DNA from 4 places in the Paenibacillus sp. FSL R7-0048 genome. Region 3 is predicted to be linked to each of the others. Evidence: riboswitches for the same ligand, from Rfam matches in the RefSeq annotation. Region 3 holds a riboswitch; each other region holds the start of a gene.
What was found. A riboswitch is a leader RNA that binds a small molecule or an ion and turns the genes downstream of it on or off. The one in region 3 is predicted to bind cyclic di-GMP.
Positions count from the first base shown of each region.

Region 1: another riboswitch for cyclic di-GMP. It lies ahead of NSQ91_RS04810 (glycosyl hydrolase); the one in region 3 lies ahead of NSQ91_RS01975 (anti-repressor SinI family protein).
Region 2: another riboswitch for cyclic di-GMP. It lies ahead of NSQ91_RS03285 (transglutaminase-like domain-containing protein); the one in region 3 lies ahead of NSQ91_RS01975 (anti-repressor SinI family protein).
Region 4: another riboswitch for cyclic di-GMP. It lies ahead of NSQ91_RS21760 (thiamine pyrophosphate-binding protein); the one in region 3 lies ahead of NSQ91_RS01975 (anti-repressor SinI family protein).

Region 1 is NZ_JBBORF010000001.1:1,126,298-1,129,417, forward strand. It holds gene NSQ91_RS04805 (sugar phosphate nucleotidyltransferase) at 1-1,257, shown strand, start outside; cyclic di-GMP riboswitch class I at 1,394-1,473, shown strand; gene NSQ91_RS04810 (glycosyl hydrolase) at 1,486-3,036, shown strand.
Region 2 is NZ_JBBORF010000001.1:755,225-758,344, reverse strand. It holds rRNA gene NSQ91_RS03290 (16S ribosomal RNA) at 1-611, opposite strand, end outside; gene NSQ91_RS03285 (transglutaminase-like domain-containing protein) at 979-1,788, opposite strand; cyclic di-GMP riboswitch class I at 1,802-1,882, opposite strand; cyclic di-GMP riboswitch class I at 1,953-2,035, opposite strand; gene NSQ91_RS03280 (class D sortase) at 2,149-2,814, opposite strand; gene NSQ91_RS03275 (GtrA family protein) at 2,917-3,120, opposite strand, start outside.
Region 3 is NZ_JBBORF010000001.1:452,471-455,590, reverse strand. It holds gene sipW (signal peptidase I SipW) at 1-137, shown strand, start outside; gene NSQ91_RS01985 (TasA family protein) at 228-836, shown strand; gene NSQ91_RS01980 (helix-turn-helix domain-containing protein) at 1,006-1,335, shown strand; gene NSQ91_RS01975 (anti-repressor SinI family protein) at 1,443-1,598, opposite strand; cyclic di-GMP riboswitch class I at 1,626-1,710, opposite strand; gene NSQ91_RS01970 (2-oxoglutarate dehydrogenase E1 component) at 2,181-3,120, shown strand, end outside.
Region 4 is NZ_JBBORF010000001.1:4,861,783-4,864,902, reverse strand. It holds gene NSQ91_RS21765 (carboxymuconolactone decarboxylase family protein) at 1-288, opposite strand, end outside; gene NSQ91_RS21760 (thiamine pyrophosphate-binding protein) at 299-1,939, opposite strand; cyclic di-GMP riboswitch class I at 2,095-2,191, opposite strand; gene NSQ91_RS21755 (methyl-accepting chemotaxis protein) at 2,366-3,120, opposite strand, start outside.

The sequences.
Region 1 (3,120 bases), 670 kb from region 3:
ATGGTACAACGTGTCTGGAGACAGCTGGAGGAAGCAGGGATGGCAGAATCATCTTATCTGGCCACCGGCCGTGGCCAAGTAGAAATGATACAAAGCCAGCTGGGAAGTCATGTGCCGATTATCGTTGAACCGGAGCGTCGGGATACTTTTCCGGCTATCGCCTTAACAGCTACCTATCTTTATTCAGTGGCAGGTGTTTCTCCAGCGGAGACGGTAGCAATATTGCCTGTTGACCCTTATGTAGAAGCATCTTTTTTCGATACCATAGCTATGCTTGAGGGGACCATGCTGGAAAGTGGAGCAAATCTGGCTCTAATGGGTGTTGTTCCTGAACATGCCTCAGAGAAATACGGATATATTATTCCTACCACCGAAGAGGCGGGGGAAAATGGTTTTATGAAGGTGAGTCACTTTCAAGAGAAACCTGACCGCATACAAGCAGAACAGCTCATCGAGCAAAATGCCTTGTGGAATTGCGGAGTGTTTGCCTTCCGCTTAGGGTACTTGTTAGATATTTTGCAGCGTAAAGGGTTGCCTTTAGGATATGAAGAATTGCAGAAGCAGTATAAGCTATTGTCTTCCATCAGCTTTGATTATGAAGTGGTGGAGAAAGAAGAACATATTGTGGTACAGCCGTATGATGGATTCTGGAAGGATCTTGGAACGTGGAATACGCTGACAGAGGAAATGAGCAGCAAGCATGTAGGAAAAGGTTTTGTGACGGCGGATTCTGAGGGGACTTGCTTGATTAATGAGCTGGACATTCCGATTACGGTAATTGGTGCGAAGGATCTGATCATTGCGGCTAGCCCGGATGGGATTCTAGTTACCCATAAAGCTGAGAGCCCACGGATTAAAGAAGTGCTGAAGACCTTTGAACAAAGACCGATGTACGAGGAACGCCGTTGGGGTCATTACAAAGTTATTGATTATGTGAAATATGATGAAGGCAATGAAGTGCTGACCAAACGGATTTTTATATCCGAGGGGAATAATATCAGCTATCAATTACATCGCAAGCGTAGTGAAATTTGGACAATCGTCAGCGGCGAAGCAAGTATTGTGCTGAATGAGAAAAAACATAATGTGAAGGCTGGGGACGTGGTACGTATACCGGAAGGAACGAAGCACGCGATCCTTGCTTTGACGGATGTTGAGTTTATAGAGGTACAGACGGGGTCTGAATTAGTAGAAGAAGATAACATACGTATTACTTTAGACTGGAATGATATAGAACTACAACAATTCATTTCATAGGTCTAACCTATCTATTTAACCAATTCAAAATTTCTTGAAACAGGTAAATTGACTCAATTATCAAAAAAAGTCATAAAAACACTAAATATATCATTAATTGTCGTCGATACTTACGGTAAGAGAGATTATTTCTCTTAAATTGAAAAGGCAAACCTATCGAAAGGTAGGGACGCAAAGCTATAGGGCCTTCGAAAGAGTGGCAGCCTGGCTACCGAAAGGGAGATTATTTTGAAAGCTTACCGTACGTATCGATTGTTTGGTGCATTTCTGTCACTCGTCCTGTTTCTGACTGCACTTCCGCTTGCTGTTGGAATTTCGCCGTCTGTTGTCATAGCTGCTTCAAATTCTGGAACGCCAGTTACCCCAGGTGCCTCACCTGAAGCCGTAAAGCTGCTTAACTATTTTTACTCGATCTCAGGAAAAGGTATTATTGCCGGTCAACATGACTATTTAGAAAGTCCAGATGAAATTAACAATATGCTGAAGGGAACCAGCGGACAATATGCGGCTCTTCACGGTTATGAAATGGGTGCGATCAGTGGCCAGTCCGAAGCAACGATGGCTTGGCAACGTCAAAATGTGGTGAACAGCGCCATCAACTGGAATAAAGCGGGCGGGATCGTAGCTATGACTTTTCATGCTAACCTGCCGGGCACCTCTTATGACTGGGATAATGTGAAAAAAACACTTAGCCAGAGTGAGTTCGATAGTTACGTTACACCGGGTACCAAGCAATATAACAATCTGATCGCTGAGCTTGATAAGGTGGCCGTCTCTTTAAAAAGCTTGCGCGATGCCAACGTTCCGGTGCTTTGGAGACCCTATCATGAAATGAACGGGAACTGGTTCTGGTGGGGGAAGAAAAATAACTTTTCTAAACTATGGAATATTATGTATGACCGTTTTGTTAACGTTCATAAATTAAATAATTTGTTATGGGTATGGAGTCCGAATGCTCCCAATGTTTGGTCAGATCCTTATGCGCTAACTTATCCAGGTGCTGATAAAGTAGATATTCTGGCAGCAGATATATACGAAAATGATTACCAGCAAAAATACTATGACAGCTTATTGAGTCTAGCCGCAGGCAAACCGATTGCGATCGGGGAAAATGGTGAAATGCCTAATCTGGAGAAGCTTCAGCAATCGCAAAGTAAATGGACGTATATGATGAGCTGGGGAAAAATGCTCTACGAGAATAACAGTGCAGACACAATCAAAACATTTATGAATAGCAACTATACCCTGACCAGAGATAAATTAAATACTGGTCTGGCACCGACACCTAGCGCCGCACCAGCGCCGGCACCTTCTGAAGAAGAGGGGGAGGCAGCAATTCCTCTCGCGAAGGGGCTTGCAGGAGAGTATTACAACAACATGCAATTGTCGGGAGCAGCAACTCTTAACAGAACTGATGCAATAATCGATTTCAATTGGCGGCAAGGCTCCCCGGATGCCGCCCTCGGGATTGATCGGTTCTCCATACGTTGGAGCGGTAAAATTAAGCCATTATATAATGAGCAATATACATTTTACACTACCTCAGATGATGGTATCCGTGTCTGGGTGAATGAGGAATCCGTGATTGATAGTTGGACTAAGCAAAGTGGTACTGAGCGTAAGGGCACTATAACGCTGAAGGCTGGCCAGCTATATGATATCAAGGTGGAGTATTACGAGAATGAAGGCGATGCGAGAGTCCGCTTGATGTGGGAAAGTGCTAGTCAAGCTAAAGAGACAGTTCCAGCAAGTGCACTTTTTCTTCCGGATGTCTCCTGATTGATGAAAATTAAAGGTCGATCCTTAGTGGCTCTGCGTTATTGCAGAGCTACTAAGCTATAGTCCTCATTAGGTCAGAAGACG
Region 2 (3,120 bases), 300 kb from region 3:
GACTTAAATAGCCGCCTGCGCGCGCTTTACGCCCAATAATTCCGGACAACGCTTGCCCCCTACGTATTACCGCGGCTGCTGGCACGTAGTTAGCCGGGGCTTTCTTCTCAGGTACCGTCACTCCGGTAGCAGTTACTCTACCGGACGTTCTTCCCTGGCAACAGAGCTTTACGATCCGAAAACCTTCATCACTCACGCGGCGTTGCTCCGTCAGGCTTTCGCCCATTGCGGAAGATTCCCTACTGCTGCCTCCCGTAGGAGTCTGGGCCGTGTCTCAGTCCCAGTGTGGCCGTTCACCCTCTCAGGTCGGCTACGCATCGTCGCCTTGGTGGGCCGTTACCCCACCAACTAGCTAATGCGCCGCAGGCCCATCCCTCAGTGACAGATTGCTCCGTCTTTCATTCTTCTCTCAGGAGAAAAAAGAAATTATCCGGTATTAGCTACCGTTTCCGGTAGTTATCCCAGTCTGAAGGGCAGGTTGCCTACGTGTTACTCACCCGTCCGCCGCTAAGTTATTTTGAAAGCAAGCTTTCAAAATAACTCCGCTCGACTTGCATGTATTAGGCACGCCGCCAGCGTTCGTCCTGAGCCAGGATCAAACTCTCCAATTAGTATTGAAAAGAGCGATATGCTCATTTTGAAACATCTGACGAGAAAATTAATTCTCTAATTTTGGATTTCACTTACGTGATTTCCTACTCACTCGTTGTTCAGTTTTCAAAGATCAAGTTCTCGTTGGCGCCGTTTAATGTCTCAGCAGCAACTCTTATAATATATCATGTTGTTTTCAGAAATGCAAGCTTTATTTTTCGAAGCTTTTTATCAGCCTCGTCTATATCGCCTGTACGCTGTCTAACAACGCTTACCTATAATACCCCAACTATTAATAGAAAAGCAACCCCTAATATAAAAATAAACAACTGGCTTAATAATTAAGCCAGTTGTTTATTTAATAGAGTTATGTTTCTAGCGACGAACTTAATAGTATTTTGCCGCAGTATATTTGCTTGAGGCTTTAATTAAATCGGTTTTCTTATCACTCTTTGCAAGTCCTGCATCCACTGTAGTATCAATGGTAACCCACTTCCCATTAAGCAACACTTCGTTCCATGCATGATATTGCGTAACGTAGCTTGTATTTCCCATTACCAACTTAGCAGGAACATCTACACTCCGCAGCATTGCGGCAAAAAGAGAAGCGTAATCATAGCAAATCCCTTTTTTAGTAGTCAATGTCTTATCGATGCTTGGAATATAATCAGTAGTTACACTATTAGCAAGAGAGTAATCATATTGTACATTCGCAACTACATAGTTATAGATCGCTTTAACTTTCTCTTCGTCTGTTGTTTTGCCTTGTACTAATTGTTTAGCTTTGACAATCGCTTTATCAGAAGAACTCCATTTCACATTCTGTACGGAGCCCAAATATACGGAATTCGAATCACTCATGGTTACGTCTACTACTTCGGAATATAACGCTTTGTATTTATTGCCGGTTGTATTCTCCAGAACAGAAACCTTATAAGTCCCATTTCCTTGTTGCAAAGGGAAGTCCTCAGCTTGTCCAGAAGCATACAAGTTATATGTATAGCTGCTGTTATCTTTGGTGATCATGAGTTTGATTCTTTTATCTTTCGGAATATCATAGTTAATACCAATAACACCTTGAGCCACTTTGGATGTAATCAACCAGCTGGCATCTGCACTTGCAGCTTGAGCTGTACTTACCGGAACTGAAGTCATTAGGACGAACAACGCCACCAGCATAAAATAAACCTTTTTCACGGATAAAACTCCTTTCGGTAGCTGGCTGCCATCCTTTCGGGAAGGCCCTTTAGCTTTGCGTCCCTACCTTTCGATAGGTTTGCCGTTATCGTATAAGCTCTATCTGTTCTAGCTTTACTAGATATAATTGATAGAATCCATTTGAAACAAAAAAAGCCTCTTCATTCGGTAGCTGGCTGCCATCCTTTCGGGAAAAGGCCCTTTAGCTTTGCGTCCCTACCTTTCGGAAGGTTTGCCGTTATCGTGTTTAGCTTTCATAGTATAATACTATCATATTTATAGTTGTGAACAAGACCTAATTTACTAGATTACCCATTATTTTATAAATATCTCCCGGTATTTGTGTTTTCTTGTCATTCACTATTCTCCTTTTGTTAATTTGGCATGAACAATCAGCCGATGCGTTGGATTCACTAGCGGATCACATGTAATCAGAGTAAGAATCTTATCCTTGTCATTCCCGTCAAGAACGGAGACATCACTCGGATCTACAACAGAAATATCATACACCTCATAGTTAAACACCTGATCACTAGTCTTTACCGTGATGACATCCCCCACAACAACCTCATTCAATCTGTTAAACAAACGACCCGTAGTTCGAGCCCGATGCGCCGCGATTGCAGCATTCCCGATCTCTCCAAGGGGTGCCGTTTCTTTCATATGGGCTGCAGCATGTTTCATATTAGCTTTTGTAGCCCCTTCTAATACAGGCAGCTTCAAATCAATCTTATCGATTTCAATTAGTGCGATTACTTTGCCACCGACTTCAATCTCCGGTTCAGGCTTTTCTGTCTCTTGGGGTTGGGGCTGTGCCTGGGCATCCAGAACCGATTCCTCTGCTAACAGCTGAGTAACTTCAGCATACCTGCTCCTCAGATCTGACTGGGGAGTACTATCGGCAGTGCTTAGTTCAGCCGCTTCTAATAACTTCTCCTGCTGCCTGTCGTTGTACCACTCGTTAGCTGTCGGATATAACATGATAAGTATCCCAGCCAGTATGAGTAGATAGGAGAATTTACGCAATGTTATTCACCTCCGTATATTGTTTCTATGGTTATATACAAATCAAGCAGAAACAGCTACTTGCCTTTAAGCATAGCAACTCCTTCTGCCTGAAATTAATGTTTAAAATACCCATTTACGACTTCCAAAGAAATTGATGATCACCGTGATAAAGGTAACCAGCACCTTGGAGATCAAGACTTGAATACCTAGTTTGTCTGTCAACAGATGCATTAACAGCAGTGATATTCCGAGCACTACCAGATTCAGCACGATAAACTTGACCAGCTGTACGCGGTCGAAGCCTTCTTTATTCCCCCGGTTGCG
Region 3 (3,120 bases):
TAGTCCTCATGATCGTGCCTGGCTTGATGCTTCTGCTCTATGCTCTGTATACCTCTTGGAAGGCTGTAGCTGCATTAGAAAAGAAAAATGCTGCCCTACTGCCAGCCTCACCGCCCCCAACAGAAACACAGCCCTAAGTTGATTGTCCACTTCCGCTTACGAACCGGAAGATACAATATATAAATTTTATAAAAAATTCAAACACAAATTTGAGGAGGAATTTTATTATGGGTATCAAGAAAACATTGGGTCTTGGCGTAGCATCTGCAGCACTGGGTTTATCATTAATCGGCGGAGGAACCTTCGCATACTTTAGCGACACTGCGCAAAGCACAGCTACATTCGCAGCGGGCACGCTCGATCTGAACTCCGACCCTTCTGTCATCGTTAATATTCCTAACCTGAAACCAGGTGATACGGTAACTAAATCCTTCAAATTGAAAAACGATGGTTCGCTCGATATCGGATCTATTATTCTGAATACATCGACTCAAATCACGGATGCTAAAGGAGATAACTACCTGGATTTAGCCGAGTTCATTAAAGTTAAATTCCTTAGAAATAATGATAAAGGAGTACCTATCGTCTCTCCTGAAAATGTAGTTTATGAGACTACACTTGCTGCTTTAAAAAGTCAGCATCCGGATCTCGTAAAAAATACAGGTTGGGATCAACTCTTTACCGAAGCATCCGGTATTAAAGCCGGTACCAACGACAGCTTCTCCGTCCAATTCGAATTTGTGGAAAATAACCAAGATCAAAATATTTTCCAAGGCGATAGCTTAACACTGACTTGGGATTTCGTAGCTAAACAAGGTGCGAAAAAAGACTACTAAGATCAATAAAGTAATTTAATAAAATACTCGAAGAGCAGCAGATCCTGAATCCGGCCACGGATAAGCAGATTGCTGCTCTTCTCTTTACAATAAACTTTGTCCGATTTATTGATATTTGCTATACTAATAACAAAAATTACGGAGGGGCGTCAGCATAGTGCCACAGAATATGGGCCAACGTATCCAGCAGCTCCGCCTAGACAAGGGTTTCTCCCTATCTGAGCTTGCGGACAGAGCAGATGTGGCTAAGTCGTATCTTAGCAACGTGGAGAGAAACATCCAATCCAATCCATCCATCCAGTTTATCGAAAAAATCGCTGACGCGCTTCAGGTATCCATTCATGCCCTACTCTATGGAGAACCCAATGATGCAGAGGAATCACATTTAGATTCGGAATGGTTCCGATTGGTGCAGGAAGCTATGGACTCAGGCATTAGCAAACGCGAATTCAAAGAATTTCTGGACTATCAGAAATGGAAGCTCGATCAAAAGGATTAATACTTCCTACTAATCTGGTACGATCCTCTCTTCTACTAAATCATATCGAAAAAGGACACAGCGAAGAACCGCTGTGCCCTTTTTCGATATGTAACCCCTCTAATGTATTACTGCACGATCTGCACAGTTTTCTCATGAAAGAACTGGCGGATTTCATCTGCCTTAATGCCAGCCTTCTTAGCTGCTAATAATAAATGTACCCACTCTTGATCCAGATCAATAAACTGCTGTTCTCTGTTGCTACCCTGGTTGGACTTTTCCAAAAAATCTCCCCCTAAGATTTTACGTCCCCAGGCAATCCGGCTGTCATAGTATCTCTACCTTAGACCCGCGACTTTGTGCCCCTGCCTTTCGGCAAGTTTACCTTTTACTGGACCCTTTTCACGAAAGGATCTGCTTAAAAAACTATAAAATTACTATCTGCAATAACATTATACAAAAAGAAAGCGGAAAAGTGTGTCGATTCCTGGTTACTTTCTATTTTAAAAACGAAAAATAAAAGATTTTTTTTCAAAGATCTTGTCCGATTATCACGATACTCGTCCGTTACATAAAATAAATTGTACTAGCAAAATAAATATTTACTGACCTAATAGTTAAAAATAAGGATAATAGAATCATTTTAATAGGCCTTTAGAATGGGTAATGAGAAGAAACACCCTTCTTTTCATTAGAACAAGCTAACCCATACCATTTTGCGAACGTATTGGACGAAAGAATGAATTGATTACAGTGGCCGAAAGTAGCACAATAAGATGAGAAATGAAACCGCAATCATCACAGCTCCAGTAAGCGTTGACACAAAATGTCACGTATGGAGTTCATCCGTTAAGGAGGATGTATTCATGGCAGCCAAAGAGCCCTATAACGAATCCATTTGGAGTAAGTATTACGGACCCAATTTAGGCTACATTCAAGAAAGATATGAACAGTTTGTGAAAGATCCCTCCACCGTAGAAAATAATTATCGCGAGCTTTTTACAAATTCGGGACCTCCTCCCCTAACTCCGGATAGCGAACCGGCTCCTCAGCCGCGCATCTCGGGAGACACCGAATGGCTTAGAAAAGCAGTAAGAGCTTCCAAGCTAATCGCCAATATTCGTATATATGGCCATATGGCCGCTGAAATTGATCCGCTGGTACGCGATCAGAATCCCATGGCAAAATATCTTGAGCTTGAAACCTATGGGCTGACCCGCGAAGACCTGATCGCACTGCCTGCCACGCTTATATGGGAAAATGCGCCGAATGATGTGCATACCGGATGGGATGCCGTGCAACGTATGCGTCAGGCATACACCAAGACTATCGCCTATGAATTCGGGCATGTGCATGAAGAAAAAGAACTGCAATGGCTAAATAGACAGGCAGAATCCACCAGCTCACCAGCACCCCTAAATAATACAGAACGCAAAGAGCTCCTGAACCGCCTGATTCAGGTAGAGCAATTTGAAACCTTCCTCCACAAGACTTTTGTAGGTCAGAAGCGTTTCAGTCTTGAAGGCAATGATGCTCTTGTGCCGATGTTAGATGAAATCGTACGTGCTGCTGCACATGACGGTGCGGAGCATATTTTGATGGGCATGGCGCATCGCGGCCGCCTCAACGTTCTTGCACATATTTTGGGCAAACCTTATGATATCATATTTTCAGAGTTTCATCATTCTCCGAACAAGGAGCTTTTCCCTTCCGAAGGCTCCACAGGCATTAACTATGGTTGGACAGGTGATGTGAAATACCATCTCGGTGCAGACCGTGCTGTCCGTGAAGGAGAAACCGTACGCA
Region 4 (3,120 bases), 4.4 Mb from region 3:
TAATAGAATACCTTTAAGCTGTTCTACGGTAACTCCAACACGAAGGGCCATGACATAATGAACGCCCAACTGTTCGAATTGACCCATTGAAATTAAAGATGAAATGACTGCGATTTCCTTCCAGTCAGGGGCTATAGTATTACGTTGAAAAATATCGCCATAGGCATTCCCCATAATAAATTCAGCCAAGTCAGGGAAGTGGTCTTTAATTGGAGCTAGTGCTTTTGCGCCATAGTCTCCTGATAGATTCGTGAAGTGGTTGAGACCACTGTTGATATTTTCCTTCATGGTTAGCCTCCTAGTTTAGGTTCAAAGTACGGTGTGCAGTCGGAGGGACTTCATCACGGTCTGTTAGTAGTTCAATAACGGCAACATGGTTTAGAGCTACCGCATCTTTAATTGCAGCTGTGAATTCATCCACAGTCTCACATTTGTAGCCTTTAGCACCTAGAGATTCAGCGAATTTTACGGCGTCCATTGGTACTTCATATAGAGTTCCATCGATACGACCTGTGGTTTTCTCCATACCCTTAAGAGCCATATCTAGTTGCTTATTATTGACCACGATAAAGATGACAGGGATATCTTTGCAGACAGCGGTGTTAATCTCAGCGCCGAGCATCATGAAACAACCATCACCTGTAATGCAGAGGACAGTTTCTTCAGGAGCAGCAACTTTTGCACCAATAGCCATGCCGATCGAATTACCCATGCAAGCAAAATACGCATCAAAAACAAAGCTGCCCGGTTTCTTAACCTTGTACCATTTTGCAGCGTGGAATCCATGACTTCCATCATCAACGAAAATTGAATTATTATAAGGGATCAAATCACTTAAAGTGCTCATTACCGAAGCAAGGGAAAGATTCTTGAGGGTTGGAAGCTCTTCTGAATAATCCGCATCGGCCAAAGCCTCACGTTTGGTGATTGTGTTTGGGTCAATATGATTTAGGCAGTGCACCAAATTATCGCGCAGGTCCCCAGTGACCGGTATCGTTTTGGACAATAGTATTTTTCCGACAAAGGTTGGATCAATATCAAATTGAATTAAAGTTGCTGGATGATTCTCCCGTTTAAGATTACAGATGGTCATATCACTTAAACGTGATCCAAGCACTATAAATAAATCGCTTTTATTCAATAAATCGTCCCCGTGGGTCGAACCGCCAACGCCAATAGGACCATGATAGAGTGGGTGATCCCAGACTATAGCCCCTTTTCCACCAGGAGATGTTACTACAGGAATATTAAAAGTTTCTGCGAGTTGAACAAGCTCTTTATGTGCTCCGGAGCGGTTAATTCCTTTACCCGCAATAATCAAAGGATTCTTAGCAGCTTGAATAGCATCGATGACTCTATCGATATTAGCTTGACTAATTAGAGACTCTCTTTCTGGGATTACTATATTGCATTCTTCCAATACTTCAGTTTGTACATCAAAAGGAATACAAAGATGAACAGGACCCCGTTTGGTCAGGGCCACAGAAATCGCATGATTAAAAATAGTACCAAAGTGATCCCCACGTTCAACCAATTTACTGAACAAGGTGGCAGGTCTGAACATATCAGCTAAATCAGCCAGAAAAGAGGTGGAGTCCTGACATTGAGGAATTCCAAGCTCTGTAATGGATTGGTGGCCGGTAATAAATAGGACAGGTAGGTTGTTAGCTTTCGCATGTGCTGCTGCTGTAAGCAGGTTAGTTCCCCCAGGACCCGAAGTACCAAATGCTACGCCTAGGTTACCCGTTTTCAGCGCATACCCTGCTGCTTCGAATCCGGAGCTTGCTTCATGTCTGCCGGGAATAAATTCAATACCGTAATCCACCATCTTTAGAACTATTGGACAAATGGATTTGCCAATGATCCCAAAAGAATGGGTGACTCCAAGGTTACGTAGTGCTTCCGCCATGTAATCTGCGACTGTCTTCAAAAGAAACACCTCACAAGTTTTTTGATATATATTAGTTATTAATCTACCGGATAGATACGATAGATCAATATACTCAAAAAGTAAAAACCTGTGCTCTATAGTAAGCACAGGTTGGTGGCATAAGGCGCCGCTAAGACTGAACAATAGTTCAGCCGTCCTGGTTCCTCTGCAACCTGGCAATCATGGCCTCAAACGAAAAAATGAGGCTGTAGATCCATGGTTTTGCGTCATCCTCTTTCGAGGATTTTGCCAATATTAATTTATAGTTGATAAGAATAATTTTCCTTTACAATATATTCCTCATTAATTTTTGTCAACATAATCCGCTAAAAAAACTCGAAATTTGACGAAAGTCTTGTCCAAGAGATGAAGTTTTGCCTCGCGAAAAAAACTGCCACCTAAGACTCAGCTTAGGTGGCAGTTGATAGTTTTGAACTAGAATTTAAAGATATGAATGGTTTTTTGCAGATTAAATACGGCCTGGGTCATTTTTTCCGTTTCTTCTGCAACAGACTGCAGGGCATTAATCTGTTCATTCATAGCCGCCGATACCTCTTCCGTGCCAGCAGCAGTTTCTTCGGTGATTGCTGAGATATTCTCAATTGCACTGGAAATTTTCAAGGCACTTTCTAGCATAAGATCACTCTCCGCAGAGAATGAAGAGATTTGCTCGGTAATGTACTGCACGCTTTGTACAATTTGTGCGAAAATATGGGCAGATTGAGTGATCATTTCATTCTGAACCTGCACAACCTCTTCATTGATGGCAATATTATCGATGGCTTGTTTAATATCTGACTCAATGCTGCGGACCAAGCCGAATACTTCTTTTGTGGATGCCGTAGATTCTTCAGCAAGCTTGCGGACCTCTTGAGCTACAACGGCAAAACCCCGACCATGCTCTCCGGCACGAGCAGCTTCGATGGAGGCATTCAGTGACAGCAGGTTGGTCTGCTCAGCGATCTCTGTGATGGTCTTGGTGATCATCGTAATCCCGCGGGCATTTTGTGAGAGAGCTTCAATAGTATCAGCCACTTTTTGTGTAGCCTCTATGTTTTTACGCATGCCTTCAGCCTGTGTATCTACGGATTGGCGCCCTTGCTCAACAAGTTCTAAGGTATGTATTGAACGTCTGTTCATTTCTTTGGTGGAGTTCGTATAATTGGATACTTTGGTCTCAATGTCTTTAA